4 regions of the Streptomyces sp. NPDC023481 genome follow, and region 4 is predicted to be linked to each of the others. Evidence: riboswitches for the same ligand, from Rfam matches in the RefSeq annotation. Region 4 holds a riboswitch; each other region holds the start of a gene.

Region 1 (4,528 bases), on a different contig from region 4:
AGCGTGTACAGCGACGAGCCCGAGTGCGCCGAGCCGCCGACGGCGTCGGAGATCTCCCTGCTGGTGAGTGCGTCCTGATCCAGATCCGCTCCGGTCACGACGGGTACCGAGGCCACCTCGTGCGGAGGCCAGTCGCACTCGTGGGTACGGCCGACCAGCCGGTCCGACAGTCCGAGCTCGGCGACGATGTCGGTCGCGGCGGGCAGCAGGGAGACGATGCGCATGCCTCGACTGTAGGTCCCGCCACGGCCGACAGCGCTGGTGTCAGGCGCCCCAGCGCAACGAGACCGTGTCGCCGACACCGAGGACCGTGCCCCGCGTGGCGGAAGTGAACGCCGAGCCGTCGATGCTGACCTTCCACGTGTTCGATCCGCTGTTGGCCTTGCCGTTGACGGCGGTGATCGTGGCGGTGCCGGAGGACGGGGTGACGCTCGTGACGCAGCCGGACGGCGTGGCGGCGCTCGCTGCCGCGTCGAGGAGGGCGCCCAGCGTGGTCGTCGAGCCGGTCGGGGTGAGGGCCACGGAGCACACCTTCAGGTTTCCCGCGCCGTCGTCCACCGTGAGTCCCAGCTTCGTGGCCGTACCGGCGGTGAGGGAGGACTGGCTCACCCACTGGGGCGCACCCGGCGTCGTGGGAACCGGCGGGGTGGCCGTGAAGCCGCCGCCGGCCACGGCCCGGAGTCCGTCGATGGACGCGTACGCCGCCGGTGAGGTGTCGGACGGCAGGTACTTGAAGCCGCCGCCCGGGTTGAACTGCTGGGCGATCAGGAAGTCCACCGGTGTCCTGCCCATGGAGGTGAGGAAGTCACCGGTCTGCGGGTTGATGCCGCAGGCGTTCAGGCCGGACACCGCCCAGCCGTTGGAGTCGGTGTTGACGCCGAACATGGCGTTGAAGGCGCCGCTGTTCGGCACGAGCTTGCTCTTCAGGAACGCCTTGGCCTGTACGACGTCCGTGTCCGTGTTCGGCACGCCCGACACGCACAGGGCGGCCATCGCCGCCCCTGTCATGTCGATGTCGCTCGCGGCGGAGAGCTGGCTGGGGTTGCCCTCGGCCTTGCTGTAGTTCCAGCCGCCGTCGTTGTGCTGGTTGGCCCGGATGCGGGTGACGACCGCATCGCGCAGGGCCTGCGGGATGCGTGCCTGCCCGGACTGGGTCTTCGCACCGTTCAGGGCGAGTGCCGCGAAGACGGTGCCGTTGAAGTTGGCGGACGGGCCGATGTAGCCGGGTTCGGCGGTCTGCCAGTAGCCGTAGATGTCGGCGATCAGGTTGCGGGACGCGGAGACGCGGGAGGGGTCGATGCCCGCGGCGTAGGCGTTCAGCGTGGCGCGTTCGTAGTCTGTGACCACGGGGGAGGTGGAGGGCCAGCCGGCGGTGGAGAGCAGGTTGCGGTAGACGGTTCTCGCGTTCTTGCTCGGGTCGCCGCCGGGCGTCACGTCCACGGCGGCGGTTCCGGCCGAGGCGAACGCGCTGAAGGCCCACTCGTTGGACAGGCCGGAGCCGGCGTACGAACCGTCCGCCGCTTGCAGCGACTTGAGGTAGGTGACGCCGTTCGTCTTCGACGTGGCGATCTGCGCGGGTGTGGAGGTGGCCGCGGCGGGCAGCGTGGTGAGGGCGAAGGCGCCGAGCGCGGCGGCCGTGGCGAGGGCGGGACGGCGGTAGGACAGCGAACGGGGCATGGCCTGCTCCTTGGACGGAGGACGCCGGCCGGACCCGGTGCGGGGCCGACGGTGGCCTGCGGAGCAGCGGGCGTGGCCGCCGTCCGGAACGCGTGGACCGGCTTCCAAAGGTGCTTCACCGCTTGGGCATTCGGGCTCGGGCCGGTCCCTGCCGTCCCACACCGCTGCGCGTCAGCCCCGGATTCCCACCGGGTTCCCCCACTCGGCAGTGGGACGGTATCGGACGCGTGACCGAGCCGCCAGTGTTCACCTCGGCCGGCCGGTGGACCACCTTGACGGTGTCTGTGAGACGTGTTCAAATCCCGCTGATACGCAACAAGTTCCAGGGGAAGCCGGTCGAAGTCCGGCGCTGACCCGCAACCGTGGGCCCGGTACCGCCGGGCGAGCCGGAATGCCTGGGGCGTGTTCAACAGCAACAGACGCCGTCGTGGACTACGGCGTGGTGCGACCAGCTTCCGGCTGCGGGGAACTCCTCGTCCGACGGAGGCCCTCTGCCACGTCCGCGCCCGCGTCGGGCAGGCGCGAGGGGGCCGTGGTGCGGACGGGGAAGCGAAGAAACGGGAGAATCGGGGGCGCGCGAGGCACGGCACTCGTGTCCGCCCTGTTCATCCTGATGGCGGCCTGCGTGACGTTCTTCGCGACGGCACCTGCCGCCGCCGAGGGTGTCGGTGACTGCACCTCGGCCAAGGGTGCCGTCGTCGCCGTCGACTTCGGGGCGTTCGGCGGCGAAGTGGAGCGCGGTTGCGACACCACGCCCACCACGGGCTACGACCTGCTGCACGACGCCGGCTTCACCACCACCGGCACCCAGCACGACGGCCCCGCATTCATCTGCCGCATCGGTTACGGCGCTTTCCACTCCGGCACGCAGTACCCGACCCCGGACAAGGAGTCCTGCGTTCTGACCCCGCAGGCGACGGCGTACTGGTCGTACTGGACCGCGTCACCCGGCCAGGACGAGTGGACCTACAGCCAGTACGGCGCAAAGGACCGCAAACTCAAGGACGGCGACGTCGACGCCTGGGTCTACGGCGGCACGGACGTCGGCGGCACGACGGGCAAGCCCGCCTTCACCCCCGACGACGTACGCGCCGGCGCCACCCACACACCCGACCCGGGCGGAACGCCCACCGGCGCCCCCGGCACGGTCGACCTGACCGCTGCCGCAGCATGGCTCAAGGGCCGCCTGACCGACGGCGAGCGCATCGTCGACGACGGAGCAACCACACCGAACTACGCGCTGACCGCCGACACCGCCTACGCTCTCGCCGCGGTGGACGGCGAGAGCGCCACGCTCGACAAGGTCACCGGCTTCCTCGCCGCCCACGTCGGCGACTTCGGCTACCCGAACGGCGCCGACCAGGCGCCGGACGCCACCGCCGTCGCCCGCCTCGCCCTCCTCGCCGAGGTCACCGAACGCGATCCGCGTGCTCTCGGCGGGCGCGACCTCATCGACGTCCTCACGAAGAACGTGTGCGCGGCGGGCCCCGAATCCGGCGACGCGCACCCGGGCTGCACCGCCGAGGGCGACTTCCGGTCCGCGTCCTACACCGAGGGCCAGGCCCTGTCCGTCCTGGCCCTCCTGCGCGCCGGGGTGGCACCCCCGGCCACGACCGTCGACCGTCTCACGCAACTCCAGTGCAAGGACGGCGGCATCACCAGCATCCTCATCCGCGCCGGCGAGTACTGCGACGGTGACCCCGCCACCACCGGCTTGGTCGCCCTGGTGCTGCACAAGGCCGGAGGCCACGACGACGCCGTCACCCACGCTCGCACCTACCTGACCAAGACCCAGCGAGCGGACGGCGCCTTCCCCGGCTATACCGGATCCTCCTCCGGCAGCGTGACCGCGACGGCATACGCCGCGCAGGCCCTGCGCGCTCTCGGTGACACCGAACGCGCGGACGCGGCCGTCGGCTGGCTGTCCCGGCACCAGCTCAAGGGCGGCGGCTTCGGCTTCGAGGAGACCGACACCGACCCGGCCCTCTACGCGACTCCGCCCGCCGTCCTCGCCGGTGCGGGAACGAGCCTGGTCACCCTCACGACGAAGAAGCCCGTGCCTCCGTCCGAGCCGCCGACCACGCCCAGCGGCTCACCGAGTGCTCCTACGGGCGTGGGACCGGATCTGAAGAAGGGTGTCGCCTACCTCACCAGGGCGGCCAACCTCAAGCGGGGCCAGTACTACACCGCCGGTACCGGTTCGGCCCGCGCCGATTTCGGCCTCACCATCGACGGCGCCTATGCCCTCGCCGCCACGGGCCTGGACAACGCCAGGCTGCGCGGCATCGTCGACTTCCTCGACCACCGCGGCAAGGACGGCGAGGGCCGCACCGTCGACGACTGGACCGGCATCGGCACGCCGTACGCTGCGGGCGGCTCTCTCGGGAAGACCGCGCTGCTCGCCGAGGCCGTCGGCCGCGACCCGCGTCACTTCGCGGGGCACGACCTGATCGCCGCGCTCGCGAAGGCCGTCTGCACCAAGCCGAGCACGGGCCCCGACCGCTCCTGCGCCGCCGAGGGCGCCTACCGGTACGCGCCCTCGGTCTTCGCCCAGTCCCTGGCCGTGATGGCGCAGCTGCGTGCCGGTGAGAAGGCGGCGGCCAAGCAGCCGATCACCTACCTCGAGAGCCTCCAGCAGCCCAGCGGCGCCTGGCCGAGTCTGATTCCGTCCACCATGGACTCCGACGTGGACTCCACCGCCATCGCCGCCATGACGCTCGACCTGGCGGGCGGGGCCAAGGCGGACAAGGCCGTGGACAAGGCGCTGACCTGGATCGCGTCCAGGCAGCTGGCCGACGGCGGCTTCCCCGGCGCCGCGGGTGACTCGGTGAACTCCGCCGCCCTCGCCGTG
Region 2 (4,528 bases), on a different contig from region 4:
CGTCGGTGCGGGTGAGGCCGGAACCGCCGGACTCCTCGCGGACGTAGACGCCGCCGAGTCCGAGCCCGGCCGCCTTGCGCAGCACATCGACGGGGAAGTGCTTGTCGCGGTCCCAGTCCAGGGCGTGCGGTGCCAGGTGGTCCTGGGCGAAGTCGAGGGTGGTCTCGACGAGGGCCTGCTGGTCCTCGGTGAGCCAGGTGGTGGTCATACGGCACTCAGCCCATCGTGGGGATCGTGAAGCTCGCGCCCTCGCGCAGCCCGGCCGGCCAGCGGGAGGTGACGGTCTTGGTGCGGGTGTAGAAGCGGATCGAGTCCGGGCCGTGCTGGTTCAGGTCGCCGAATCCGGACCGCTTCCAGCCGCCGAAGGTGTGGTAGGCGACCGGCACCGGGATGGGCACGTTGACGCCGACCATGCCGGTGTTCACACGCCGGGTGAAGTCCCGGGCCGTGTCCCCGTCGCGGGTGAAGAGGGCGACGCCGTTTCCGTAGGCGTGCTCGCTGGGCAGGCGCAGGGCCTCCTCGTAGTCGGCGGCGCGCACGACCGACAGCACGGGCCCGAAGATCTCCTCCTGGTAGATGCGCATCGCCGGGGTGACCCGGTCGAACAGCGACGCCCCCGCGAAGAAGCCCTTCTCGTGACCGGGAAGCACGAAGCCCCGGCCGTCCACGACGAGTTCGGCGCCCTCTGCGACACCGAGGTCGATGTACTCGCGGACTCTGTCGACGGCGTCCCTGCCGACCAGCGGGCCGAAGTCGGCCTGGGGGTCGTCGCTGCGGCCGATGCGCAGCGCGCCGATGCGCTCCTTCAGCCGGGCCACCAGCGCGTCGGCGGTGTCCTCGCCCACGGGGACGGCCACGGAGACGGCCATGCAGCGCTCGCCCGCAGAGCCGTACCCGGCGCCGATCAGGGCGTCCACCGCCTGGTCGAGATCGGCGTCCGGCATCACGATCATGTGGTTCTTGGCGCCGCCGAAGCACTGGGCACGCTTGCCGTGGGCCGCGGCGGTCGCGTAGACGTGCGCGGCGACGGGTGTGGAACCGACGAAGCCGAGGGCGGCGACGCGGGGATCTTCCAGGAGGGTGTCGACCGCTTCCCTGGCGCCGTTGACGACGTTGAGGACGCCGGCCGGCAGGCCCGCCTCCAGGAACAGTTCCGCCAGCCTGAGGGGGACGGAGGGGTCGCGCTCCGAAGGCTTGAGGATGAAGGCGTTGCCGCAGGCCAGGGCGGGCGCGGCCTTCCAGAGGGGAATCATCGCCGGGAAGTTGAACGGTGTGATGCCGGCGGCGACTCCGAGCGGGGCGCGCAGGGAGTGCACGTCGATGCCGGTGCCGGCGTTGTCGGTGAACTCGCCCTTGAGCAGATGCGGGATGCCCGCGGCGAACTCCACGACCTCCAGACCGCGCTGGATGTCACCGTGGGCATCGGCGATGGTCTTCCCGTGCTCGGACGACAACAGCCGGGCGAGCGCGTCCTTCTCCTGTTCGACGAGGTGCAGGAAGCGCAGCAGGACGCGGGCGCGGCGCTGCGGGTTCCACCCGCCCCACTCCCGCTGTGCCTCGGCGGCGACGCTGATCGCCGCCTCGGTCTCGGCCCGGTCGGCCAGCGGCACGCGTGCCTGGACCTCGCCGGTGTTGGGGTCGTACACGTCGCCGTGGTTCCCCGAGGTTCCCGGGGTGTGCCTGCCATCGATGAAGTGGGTCAACTCACGTACGTTGGCGGAGTCGTTCGGACGGATCATGGGTGCCTGCTCTCGTCAGGTGCGGGTGATCCGGGATGGCGCGCCGAACCGGCACACAGGGACGCGGTGGCGTGCACGTGTGTGCGGGGGCAGCGCGAGAACGCGTATGGCGGGCGAACCGTCAGGCGGTGACGACGGGAATGCGGCGTGAGTGACGCCGGCGGCCGAGTCCGCCGGGATCGTGAATACGCAGCGGTGCCATGCGTGTCAGCTCCATCCTCGTGGACAACACGGAACATCCCGCGGCCGGTATCCTGACTCCCGGATCAGCGCGCGCCGTCCGCCTTCCCGACATCCAGCTCGTCAGTGGCGTCCTGCTCGACGGCGTACTCCCCGGTCACAGTGGCGGGACCGTGCCGGAATCACACCGGCTTCCCTGCACCGCGGGCCTACCCCTCGAATATATAGTTGGACGTCCTAGTAAATCCACCCCCGTAGCCCGGGTTCCGGTGGTGTTCGAGGTCAGCGGGGCTCGGATGCGGCCGTCCGGGGGGCCGCGAAGCGCACCGGCGCCCGGAAGCGGGCCTTGCGGGCGGCGCGCCGGAAGGTGGTCAGGACGGCGGGTCCGGCCAGCAGCAGGCACACGAAGTTGGTGACCGCCCGGCCGGTGTCCCAGCCCAGCGAGGTGGCCAGGTCGAACGCGACGTAACGGTGCCACTGCTCGGTGAAGGGCAGGCCCGGGAGGTAGGCGATGGAGCTGTTGGGGTCCAGGGAGAACGGCCAGAAGGAGAGGTTGAGCAGGAAGCCGAAGAGGTAGCCGGACAGCGAGCCGTACATGGCCAGCATCAGCACCTCGCGCCGGCCGCTCGCCCTGGGCAGGAACCCGGCGAGCATCCCCACGAAGGCGCAGCCGAACATCTGGTACGGCATCCACGGCCCCACTCCCCCGGTGATCAGGGCGGAGGCGAACAGCGACGTGCAGCCGAGGACGAAACCGAAGCCGGGGCCGTAGACCCGCCCCGCCAGGACCAGGACGAAGAAGACGGTCTCGATGCCCGCCGTTCCGGCGCCGAGCGGGCGCAGGGCGGCGTTCACGGCGGAGAGTACGCCCAGCATGGCGAGCGCCTTGGAGTCGATGCCGCCCTCGGCGATCTCCGAGAGGACCACGCACAGGACGAGCACCAGCAGGACGCCGAAGATCAGCGGGGGCGCGTAGTTCGAGCCGAACGTGCCCGGCGCGACCACGAACGGCCAGAAGAAGGCGACCAGTCCGAGGAGGGCGGCCAGTCCCATGACCACGCCGACGCGTGGGGTCAGCCGGATGGCGGCGCCGGTGCGTGGTTTCATGGGCGTGCTCCCTCGTCACAGTGGGTGGCGAGCTCGTGTGCCACTTGGTGCACCGTCAGGAACGGCAGCGGGGAGAGGATCTTCGCCGTCTGCGGGGCGAAGGTCGGCGAGGAGACGATGACGTCCGTGGTCGGGCCGTCGGCGACGACATCGCCCTCGGCCATCACCACGACGCGGTCTGCGGCACGGGCGACGAATTCGACGTCGTGCGTGGAGACGACGACCGTACGGCCTTCCGCCGCGAGGGCGTCCACGATGCCGATCAGTGCCGTCTTGGCCTGGTAGTCCAGACCCCGGGTCGGTTCGTCGAGCAGGACGACCCGGGGCGCGGCCGAGAGCTGGATGGCGAGGACCAGCGCGAGTTTCTGCCCCTCGGAGAGATCTCGGGGATGGATGGCGTCGTCGATGCCCGGCGCGAGCCGGTCGAGGAGGGCGCGCGCCTTCGACTCGGTACCCGACTCGGCGTCGGCCTGGTCGAGTTCCTGTTTGACGCTCTCCAGGTAGAGCAGGTCGGCCGGGGTCTGCGGAACCAGCCCGACGAGCCGACGGGCCTGGGCCGGCGGTACCGAGTGAGGGTCCGTACCGCCGGTGTCGCCGGTCACCCGCACGCTTCCCGCCCGGCGCGGTCCGGAGCCCTGCAGGGCCCACAGAAGGGAGGATTTTCCGGAGCCGTTGCGGCCCATCAGCGCGGTGACCTCACCCGCGTGCAGGTCGAGGTCGACTTCGCGAACGGCGGCGACACCCCGGTAGGCGACCGTGATGCCGCGCGCGCTCAGCAGCCGTGTCCGTTCGCCGTCCGTCAGCGGGGACCGCACGGGTACGGGCGCACGGTCGGCGAGCGTGGCCCGCAGTGGTGCGGCGGCGCGGCGGGCGTCACGGACGGACAGCGGCAGCGGTGACCACTTCGCGGTCCGGCCGAGTTCGACGATCGGTGGCGCGATCGTGGACGTCCGCAGGATCTCGGCGGGGGTGCCGATGCGGGCGCGGCCGTCGCCGGGCAGGTGGATGACGCGGTCCGCGTACTGGACGACGCGTTCGAGGCGGTGCTCGGCCATCAGGACGGTGACGCCGAGGTCGTGGACGAGCCGGGTGACGGCGGCGAGGACCTCCTCGGCCGCGGTGGGGTCGAGGGCGGACGTGGGTTCGTCCAGGACAAGGACGCGCGGGTGGGCGGTGAGGACCGAGCCGATGGCGACGCGCTGCTGCTGGCCGCCGGACAGTTCGTGCAGCGCCCGGTGGCGCAGGTCGGCGAGGCCGAGCAGGTCGAGGGTCTCCTCCACACGCTTGCGCATGGTCGTGGCTGGAACGGCCAACTGCTCCATCGCGTAGGCCAGTTCCTCCTCCACCGTGTCGGTGACGAAGCCGTCGGCCGGGTCCTGGCCGACGACGCCGACGACGTCGGCGAGTTCACGCGGGGGGTTCTCGGCGGTGTCACGGCCGTCGACGGTGACGCGGCCGTACAGGGTGCCGCCGGTGAAGTGCGGCACCAGCCCGTTGACGGC
Region 3 (4,528 bases), on a different contig from region 4:
GCCAGGATGGTGCGCTGGATCCGGTCCTTCAGCGACGAGGTCAAGCGGGAGACGGGCCGCCGCCCGGTCATCTACACCACGACCCAGTGGTGGAAGCTGTGCACCGGCAACAGCCGCGCCTTCTCCGCCTCCAACCCCCTCTGGATCGCCCGGCACGGCACCTCGCGGCCGGGGGCGCTGCCGGGCGGCTGGCACTACTGGACGTTCTGGCAGTACGCCGGCGCGGGCAGGCTGCCGGGTGACCAGAATCTCTTCAACGGCTCCCTGAGCCGGCTGCGGATCCTGGCGCGGAACCGGTAGCCAAGGGGCGTCTGGGGCGAGGGGGCCAAGCGGAATCTCTCGCGCGCGTTACTGACACCCCCACGCCCGTCCCAGTTCATCTTCCGTTCACCCAGGTTGCCTACGTTCGACCCGCCAATGACCTCGAACGATTGCCTGGGTAAATGGAAAGCTTCTCGCTGATCCTCGCGATAGTGGTCGTCACCGCTCTCGCGTTCGATTTCACGAACGGTTTCCACGACACCGCGAACGCGATGGCCACCACCATCTCCACAGGCGCCCTGAAGCCGAAGATCGCGGTCACCATGTCGGCCGCCCTCAATCTGGTGGGCGCCTTCCTCTCCGTGGAGGTCGCGAACACGATCTCCAAGGGTCTCGTCGACGAGACCGGCATCCGTCCCGAGGTCATCTTCGCCGCCCTGGTCGGCGCGATCCTCTGGAACCTGCTGACCTGGCTGGTGGGCCTGCCCTCCAGCTCCTCGCACGCCCTGATGGGCGGCCTGGTCGGCGCCACCGTCGCCTCCGCCGGCTTCGGCGCCGTCCACGGTGACGTACTGGTCACCAAGGTGCTGCTGCCGGCCGTCGCCGCGCCGATCGTGGCGGGCCTGGCCTCGCTGCTGGCCACCCGGTTCTCCTACGGCATCGGCGGCACCGCGGACGGCGAGGCCACCCGCAAGGGCTACCGCGCCGGCCAGATCGCCTCCGCCGGCCTGGTCTCCCTGGCCCACGGCACCAACGACGCCCAGAAGACGATGGGCATCATCACCCTCGCCCTCGTGGCCGGCGGCTCGCTCGCCCCCGGCTCCAACCCTCCCACCTGGGTGATCCTCTCCGCCGGCCTGGCCATCGCGCTCGGCACCTACATCGGCGGCTGGCGCATCATCCGCACCATGGGCAAGGGCCTGACCGACCTGGAGCCGCGCCAGGGCTTCGCCGCGCAGACCAGCGCCGCGACCGCCATCCTGGCCTCCTCGCACCTCGGCTTCTCCCTCTCCACCACGCACGTCGTCTCCGGCTCGGTGATGGGCGCGGGTCTGGGCCGCAAGGGCGGTGTGGTCCGCTGGTCCACCGCGACGCGCATGTTCGTCGCCTGGGCGCTGACCCTGCCGGCCGCCGCGCTGGTCGGCGCCGGTGCCGAGTCCGTCACCGGCCTCGGTGACTGGGGCACCGCCGCCGTCGCCGTCTTCCTCGTCGCCGCGAGCGCCGCGATCTGGAAGATCTCCCGCCGCGAGGTCGTCGACCACACCAACGTGGTCGAGGAGCCCGACGAGCCGGCCGGTGTGGTCACCACCGCCATCGCCGCCGTGATCCCGCCGCCCACCGGCACGGTCGCCCCCGACCTGGGCCTCACGTTCCCGCAGCAGACCACCGCCCCCGCCGAACCGGCCCCGGCCGGCCCGCCGGCCGCCACGGTCTGACCCCGCGTCACGGTTACTGAAGGAAGCATCCCCATGAAGATCGACTGGGCGGCCCTCGGCTCCGTCTTCGGCGTCAGCCTCGCGTTCACCGTGGGCCTGGTGGCCCTGTTCACCCTCGGCATCAACGGCCTGGCCCGGCGCGAGAAGGCCGCGGCCCAGGGCGGCTCCGCCGGGCTGGCGGTGACCGGTGCGTACGTGTGCTTCGCGGCCTGCGCGGCGGCGGTGGCGTACGGCATCCACCTGATCGTCGCCAAGTCCTGACGGCCTCGTCCACCTCATCGCCGCCACACCCCGACGGTCCCGGACCGTCCCCCAGGCCCTGCCGGGCGCCCCCTCCAGCGGGGCCCGGCAGGGCCTGGGCGTGTCGGCGGTGTGGGCCTCAGCACAGTCCGGCGTCCCAGGTCAAAGGCAGGTTGACGGTCGTTTGGGGCGCGTGGTGGACTGCCTGGGCCAACTACGGCGGCAGGAGAGGAAGCCGGTGCGAATCCGGCGCGGTCCCGCCACTGTCACCGGGGAGACGAACCCCGGGAGCCAGGAACTCTCACCGTCGATTCACGTCGTATTACCAGGGCGCGGACACCCTGAGTGAGGACACATATCGCCATGCCCGGCTGCCGAACGACGACCCCTACCAGGCCCGTTCCCGTCCCCACGGCCGGCTGAACCGATGGGTGCCGATCGCACGTACGCGTACGGCGCCGCCGCCGGCGTCCTCGGGGACCTGCTTCTCGGCGATCCGCGCCGCGGGCATCCCGTCGCCGCGTTCGGCCGGGCGGCGGGCGCCGTGGAAGGCGCGTTGTGGCACGACCACCGTGGCTGGGGCGCCCTGCACACCGCCCTGTGCGCCGGCGGCTCCGTCGCACTCGGCGCGCTGGCCGCGCGTGCCGTACGCCCCTCCCCTGCCGCCTCCGTCGCGCTGACCGCCGCCGCCACCTGGGCCGTCGTGGGGGGCACCTCGCTGGTCCGGGAGGCCCGCGTGATCGGGCGTGCCCTGGAGTCCGGGGACGTCGAGGCGGCTCGGGCGCGGCTGCCCCATCTGTGCGGCCGGGACCCGCAGTCGCTGGACGCCGACGGGATCGCCCGGGCCGTGGTCGAGTCGGTCGCCGAGAACACCTCCGACGCGGTGGTGGGCGCCCTGGTGTGGGGCGCGGTGGCCGGGGTCCCGGGGCTGCTCGGCTTCCGCGCGGTCAACACCCTGGACGCGATGGTGGGGCACAGGTCGCCGCGTTTCCGGCGGTTCGGCTGGGCCTCCGCCCGCCTGGACGACGTGGCCGGCTGGCCGGGGGCCCGGCTGACCGCCGTACTCGCCGCCGCGTCCGGACCGGATCCGCGTGGCGCCCTGCGCGCCTGGCGGGCGGACGCGCGCCGGCACCCCAGTCCCAACGCCGGGCCCGTGGAGGCCTCCTTCGCGGGTGCCCTCGGCGTCCGCCTGGGCGGGACGCTCTCCTACGGCGGCCGGGTCGAGCACCGCCCGGTGCTCAACGGCGCCACCGGACGGCCGGTCCGGGTCACCGACATCGACCGGGCCGTACGGCTCTCCCGCCGGGTCGGCCTGCTCGCCCTCGGCAGCACGCTTCTCGCGCGCCGAATCCTGAAGGGACGCGGCAAGTGAACGGTGGTCTCCTCGTCGCCGGCACCACCTCCGACGCCGGCAAGAGCGTCGTGACGGCCGGCATCTGCCGCTGGCTGGTCCGCCAGGGCGTGAAGGTCGCGCCGTTCAAGGCGCAGAACATGTCCCTCAACTCGTTCGTGACGCGCGAGGGTGCCGAGATCGGCCGGGCGCAGGCGATGCAGGCCCAGGCCTGCCGGGTCGAGCCGACCGCGCTGATGAACCCGGTGCTGCTCAAGCCCGGCGGCGAACAGAGCAGCCAGGTGGTGCTGCTGGGCAGACCGGTGGGCGAGCTGAGCGCGCGCGGGTACCACGGCGGGCGCCAACAGCGGCTGCTGGGCACGGTGCTGGACTGCCTGGCCGAGTTGCGGGGCACGTATGACGCGGTGATCTGTGAGGGGGCGGGCAGCCCGGCCGAGATCAATCTGCGGCGGACCGACATCGTCAACATGGGGATCGCGCGGGGCGCGCGGCTGCCCGTGCTCGTCGTCGGCGACATCGACCGCGGGGGCGTCTTCGCCTCCTTCTTCGGCACGGTCGCCCTGCTCTCCCCCGAGGACCAGGAGCTGGTCGCCGGCTTCCTGGTGAACAAGTTCCGCGGCGATGTCGGCCTGCTGGAGCCCGGCCTGGACATGCTCCGGGACCTCACCGGGCGGCGGACGTACGGCGTGCTGCCGTTCCGGCACGGGCTCGGCATCGACGAGGAGGACGGGCTGCGGGTGTCCCTGCGGGGCACCGTACGGGAGTCCACGGTCACTCCCCCGGTCGGCGAGGACGTGCTGCGGGTCGCCGTGTGCGCGATCCCGCTGATGTCCAACTTCACCGACGTGGACGCGCTGGCGGCCGAACCGGGTGTCGTGGTGCGGTTCGTGGACCGGCCGGAGGAGCTGGCGGACGCCGACCTCGTGGTGGTCCCGGGCACGCGCGGGACCGTACGGGCGCTGGCGTGGCTGCGGGAGCGGGGGCTGGCCGACGCCCTGGTCCGGCGGGCCGCCGAAGGGCGCCCGGTCCTCGGCGTCTGCGGTGGCTTCCAGATCCTCGGCGAGCACATCGAGGACGACGTCGAGTCCCGCGCCGGGGCCGTCCCCGGCCTGGGCGTGCTGCCCGTCCGGGTGCGCTTCGCCCGCGAGAAGACCCTCACCCGGCCGAGCGGCGAGGCCCTCGGCGAGCGGGTCGACGGCTACGAGATCCACCACGGCGTGGCCACCGTCGAGGGCGGCGA
Region 4 (4,528 bases):
ATCGGCGGCATGGCAGCACAGGTGCCGGACAAGGACCCGGCCGCCCATGAGGCCGCACTCGCCAAGGTGCGGCTGGACAAGGAGCGCGAGGCGGAGGACGGCTTCGACGGCTCCTGGGTCGCCCACCCCGGCCTCGTCCCCGTCTGCCGCGAGGTCTTCGACGACGTCCTCGGCGAACGCCCCCACCAGCTCGACCGGACACGCGACGACGTGGAGGTGACGGCGGTCGACCTGCTGTCGGTGCGCCGCATCAGCGGCCCCCCGACCATGGAGGGCGTTCGCACCAATGTCGCCGTCGCCCTGCGCTACTTCGCCGCCTGGCTGCGCGGCCAGGGCGCCGTCGCCCTGTACGGGCTCATGGAGGACGCGGCGACCGCCGAGATCGCCCGCGTGCAGATCTGGCAGTGGCTGCGCCATCGGGTGGTCGACCGGGAGACGGTCCTCGGGCTGCTCGACGACGAGGCCGCCGCGCTCGGCGCCGCATACCCCTGGGCAGATGTCCAAGCGGCCCGCGCGCTGTTCGAACGAACCGCTCTGGCAGCCGAGGTGCCGCTCTTCTTCACCCCTGACGCCTACACCCGGCACCTCGTGCGCCGGACGGAGGCCAGGGCGTGAGCGGGGACATCGGGCGCATCGGCGTCGTGGGTGGCGGTCAGATGGGCGCCGGTATCGCCGAGGTCTGCGCACGAGCGGGGCTGGACACCGTGGTGTGCGAGGTCGACGCCGTCGCGGCCCGAGCCGCGCGGGACCGGGTGGCGGCCTCCCTCGACCGCGCCGTCCGGCGCGGCAAGCTGGAGGAGTCCGCCGCGCGGAACGCCCTCACCCGCCTCGTCTTCACCGGCGACCTCGAAGACCTGGCCGACCGGCAGCTCGTCGTGGAGGCCGTGGTGGAGAACCCGGACGCCAAGACCGAGGTGTTCGCCGCCCTCGACAAGATCATCGAGGACCCCGCCGCCGTCCTCGCCACCAACACCTCCTCCCTCCCGGTCATGCGACTCGGCATGGCCACGAGCCGCGCTGACCGGGTCGTAGGACTGCACTTCTTCAATCCCGTCCCCGTGCTGCCACTGGTGGAGGTCGTGACCTCGCTGCACACCTCGGCCGACACGACCGCCACGGTCGAGGATTTCGCGGCCCGCGTGCTCGGCAAGACCGTCATCCGTTCCCAGGACCGGGCCGGCTTCGTCGTCAACGCGCTGCTCATCCCCTACCTGCTGTCGGCGATCCGCATGGCGGAGTCAGGCTTCGCCACGGCCGCCGACATCGACACCGGCATGGAGCTGGGCTGCGCCCACCCGATGGGCCCGCTGAAGCTCGCGGACCTGATCGGACTGGACACCGTCGCCTCGATCGCCGAATCGCTCTACGACGAGTTCCGCGAGCCGCTCCACGCGCCTCCACCGCTGCTCCAGCGGATGGTGGAGGCCGGACTCCTCGGCCGGAAGACCGGCAGAGGGTTCCACACCTACGAACCGGTCTGAGGGCCCGGTACGGCGCGGGCCGAGGGACCCGCGCCGCCGCAGGGGATGAGGGTCCCCGGGCGGCGTGACAGGGGAAGGGCGGGAAGCGCGTGTGCGGCGGGCTTCCCGCCCTGTGCCCTGCCCGGCGCGCATCGGTCCGCCTCACCGTCCGGATGGTGGACGTCCTGCTCCCTTGTCCGACGGTGGCCCCGTAGGGTGGCGGGTGCAGCTGGTTCGCCCCGTCCGCCAGGCGGGATGCGTCGTAAGAGGGAACCCGGTGGGAATCCGGGACTGCCCCGCAGCGGTGAGCGGGAACGACCGCCGTCATACGCACTGGGCCCGGGAGGGCCTGGGAAGCGACGGCCAGTAGGAGTCCTCCTCGGTGAGGACGTGCCCGCGAGTCCGAAGACCTGCCAACTGCCCGCGCCCGGACCACTCGTGCGCGGACATCCCGGTGACCTCGAGGGCGGGTCGGCGACATACCGGACGGAGGACCGCGCCGTGCCGCGCGAGTTCGTACCCGTCCGGGTCCGTCACCCCTTCGCGCTCTCGTCCCGTCACCAGGGATCTCAGGGATTCATCTCGCGAAGGAGATCTCCGTGACCACCAAGCCCGCAGCCGCGGCAGCACGGTCCACCGTGCACGGCTACCCCCGCCAGGGACAGAGCCGGGAACTGAAGAAGGCGATCGAGGGCTACTGGAAGGGGCGCGTCACCGCCGACGCCCTCCGTGCCACCGCCTCGGAACTGCGCCGTACGAACTGGCGGCAGCTCGCCGAGGCCGGCATCGACGAGGTGCCCACCGGCGACTTCTCGTACTACGACCACGTCCTGGACACCACCGTCATGGTTGGCGCCGTCCCCGCACGCCACCGGGAGGCGGTCGCCGCCGACCCGCTCGACGGCTACTTCGCCATGGCCCGCGGCACCCAGGAGGTCGCACCGCTGGAGATGACCAAGTGGTTCGACACCAACTACCACTACCTCGTCCCCGAACTCGGCCCCGACACCGTGTTCGCCGCCGACACCACCAAGCAGGTCACCGAGCTGAAGGAAGCCCTGGCACTGGGCCTCACCGCCCGGCCCGTGCTGGTCGGCCCGGTCACCTACCTCCTCCTGGCCAAGCCCGCACCCGGCGTACCGGACGACTTCGAGCCGCTCACCCTGCTGGACCGGCTGCTGCCGGTGTACGCCGAAGTCCTCGCCGACCTGCGCGCCACGGGCGCCGAGTGGGTCCAGCTGGACGAACCCGCCCTCGTCCAGGACCGCACCCCGGCCGAACTCGACGCCGGCGGCCGCGCCTACCGCGACCTCGGCGCCCTCACCGACCGGCCCAAGCTGCTGGTCGCGTCCTACTTCGACCGGCTCGGCGAAGCCCTGCCGGTACTGGCCAAGGCACCGGTCGAGGGCCTGGCCCTGGACTTCACCGAGGCCGCCGCCGCCAACCTCGACGACCTCGCCGCCGCAGGCGGTCTGCCCGGCAAGCGGCTGGTGGCCGGCGTCGTCAACGGCCGCAACATCTGGGTCAACGACCTGGCCAAGTCCCTGTCCACCCTGGGCACCCTGCTCGGACTGGCCGACCGGGTCGACGTCTCCGCGTCCTGCTCCCTGCTGCACGTCCCGCTCGACGCCACCACGGAACGGGACATCGAGCCCCAGATCCTGCGCTGGCTCGCCTTCGCCCGGCAGAAGACGCGCGAGGTCGTCACCCTCGCCAAGGGCCTCGCCCAGGGCACCGGCACGATCACCGCCGAACTGGCCGCCAACCGCGCCGGCCTCGCCTCGCGAGCAGGCTCGCCCATCACCAACGGCCCCGCCGTACGCTCCCGCGCCGCCGCCGTCACCAACGCCGACGCCCGCCGCTCCCAGCCCTACGCCGAACGCACCGCGGCCCAGCGCGCCCACCTCCGCCTTCCCCTCCTGCCGACCACGACCATCGGCTCCTTCCCGCAGACCGGCGAACTGCGCACCGCACGGGCCGACCTGCGCGCCGGGCGCATCGACACCGCCGGCTACGAGGAGCGGATCAAGGCGGAGATCCAGGAGGTGATCGCCTTCCAGGAGAAGGCCGGACTGGACGTCCTCGTGCACGGCGAGGCCGAACGCAACGACATGGTCCAGTACTTCGCCGAACAGCTCACCGGCTACCTCGCCACCCAGCACGGCTGGGTCCAGTCCTACGGCACCCGCTACGTCCGCCCGCCGATCCTCGTCGGCGACATCTCCCGCCCCGAGCCGATGACCGTCCGCTGGACGACGTACGCCCAGTCGCTCACCGACCGCCCGGTCAAGGGCATGCTCACCGGCCCGGTCACCATGCTCGCCTGGTCCTTCGTCCGCGACGACCAGCCCCTCGCCGACACCGCACGCCAGGTCGCCCTGGCGCTGCGCGACGAGGTCGGCGACCTCGAAGCAGCCGGCACCTCGGTCATCCAGGTGGACGAACCGGCGCTACGCGAGACTCTCCCGCTGCGCGCCGCCGACCGTCCGGCCTACCTGGCCTGGGCGACCGAAGCCTTCCGGCTCACCACCAGCGGTGTGCGGCCCGACACCCAGATCCACACGCACATGTGCTACGCCGAGTTCGGTGACATCGTCCAGGCCATCGACGACCTCGACGCCGACGTCATCAGTCTGGAGGCCGCCCGCTCCCACATGCAGGTCGCCCGCGAACTCGCCGCCCACGGCTACCCGCGCGAGGCCGGACCCGGCGTCTACGACATCCACTCCCCGCGCGTTCCGAGCGCCGAGGAGGCCGCCGACCTGCTCCGCACCGGGCTGAAGGCGATCCCGGCCGAACGGCTCTGGGTCAACCCCGACTGCGGCCTGAAGACCCGCGGCTGGCCGGAGACCCGCGCCTCCCTGGAGAACCTGGTCTCCGCCGCCCGCACCGTCCGCGGCGAGTTGCCGGACGCGTGACCTGACCGGACACTTCGGTGGGCCGGGACGCCGTGAGCGTCCCGGCCCTGATGTCTTCGAGCCGGAGGTGGAGCGGACGGCGATCACTGCGGCGTGGGACATACCCGCCGCTGTCTTCTGGCGCCTCGATGTGCCTCCCCTTACGGTGAC

Evidence for each region. A riboswitch is a leader RNA that binds a small molecule or an ion and turns the genes downstream of it on or off. The one in region 4 is predicted to bind cobalamin.
Region 1: it holds a riboswitch for cobalamin, as region 4 does, so the genes downstream of both, ACZ3ZD_RS31370 (prenyltransferase/squalene oxidase repeat-containing protein) here and metE (5-methyltetrahydropteroyltriglutamate--homocysteine S-methyltransferase) in region 4, are expected to answer to the same signal.
Region 2: it holds a riboswitch for cobalamin, as region 4 does, so the genes downstream of both, ACZ3ZD_RS31395 (CoA-acylating methylmalonate-semialdehyde dehydrogenase) here and metE (5-methyltetrahydropteroyltriglutamate--homocysteine S-methyltransferase) in region 4, are expected to answer to the same signal.
Region 3: it holds a riboswitch for cobalamin, as region 4 does, so the genes downstream of both, ACZ3ZD_RS26065 (cobalamin biosynthesis protein) here and metE (5-methyltetrahydropteroyltriglutamate--homocysteine S-methyltransferase) in region 4, are expected to answer to the same signal.

The regions. Positions count from the first base shown of each region.
Region 1 covers NZ_JBVHJE010000019.1:174,824-179,351, forward strand. The annotation lists gene ACZ3ZD_RS31360 (cobalamin-binding protein) at 1-224, opposite strand, end outside; gene ACZ3ZD_RS31365 (prenyltransferase/squalene oxidase repeat-containing protein) at 265-1,677, opposite strand; cobalamin riboswitch at 1,781-1,910, opposite strand; cobalamin riboswitch at 1,961-2,094, shown strand; gene ACZ3ZD_RS31370 (prenyltransferase/squalene oxidase repeat-containing protein) at 2,291-4,528, shown strand, end outside.
Region 2 covers NZ_JBVHJE010000019.1:182,004-186,531, reverse strand. The annotation lists gene ACZ3ZD_RS31400 (acyl-CoA dehydrogenase family protein) at 1-208, opposite strand, end outside; gene ACZ3ZD_RS31395 (CoA-acylating methylmalonate-semialdehyde dehydrogenase) at 216-1,739, opposite strand; cobalamin riboswitch at 1,967-2,140, opposite strand; gene ACZ3ZD_RS31390 (ECF transporter S component) at 2,202-3,026, opposite strand; gene ACZ3ZD_RS31385 (ABC transporter ATP-binding protein) at 3,023-4,528, opposite strand, start outside.
Region 3 covers NZ_JBVHJE010000014.1:195,798-200,325, reverse strand. The annotation lists gene ACZ3ZD_RS26080 (lysozyme) at 1-300, shown strand, start outside; gene ACZ3ZD_RS26075 (inorganic phosphate transporter) at 444-1,697, shown strand; gene ACZ3ZD_RS26070 (hypothetical protein) at 1,731-1,958, shown strand; cobalamin riboswitch at 2,098-2,260, shown strand; gene ACZ3ZD_RS26065 (cobalamin biosynthesis protein) at 2,365-3,309, shown strand; gene ACZ3ZD_RS26060 (cobyric acid synthase) at 3,306-4,528, shown strand, end outside.
Region 4 covers NZ_JBVHJE010000004.1:797-5,324, reverse strand. The annotation lists gene aceB (malate synthase A) at 1-615, shown strand, start outside; gene ACZ3ZD_RS10295 (3-hydroxybutyryl-CoA dehydrogenase) at 612-1,481, shown strand; cobalamin riboswitch at 1,674-1,892, shown strand; gene metE (5-methyltetrahydropteroyltriglutamate--homocysteine S-methyltransferase) at 2,060-4,378, shown strand; partial or broken gene ACZ3ZD_RS10285 (histidine phosphatase family protein) at 4,431-4,528, shown strand, end outside.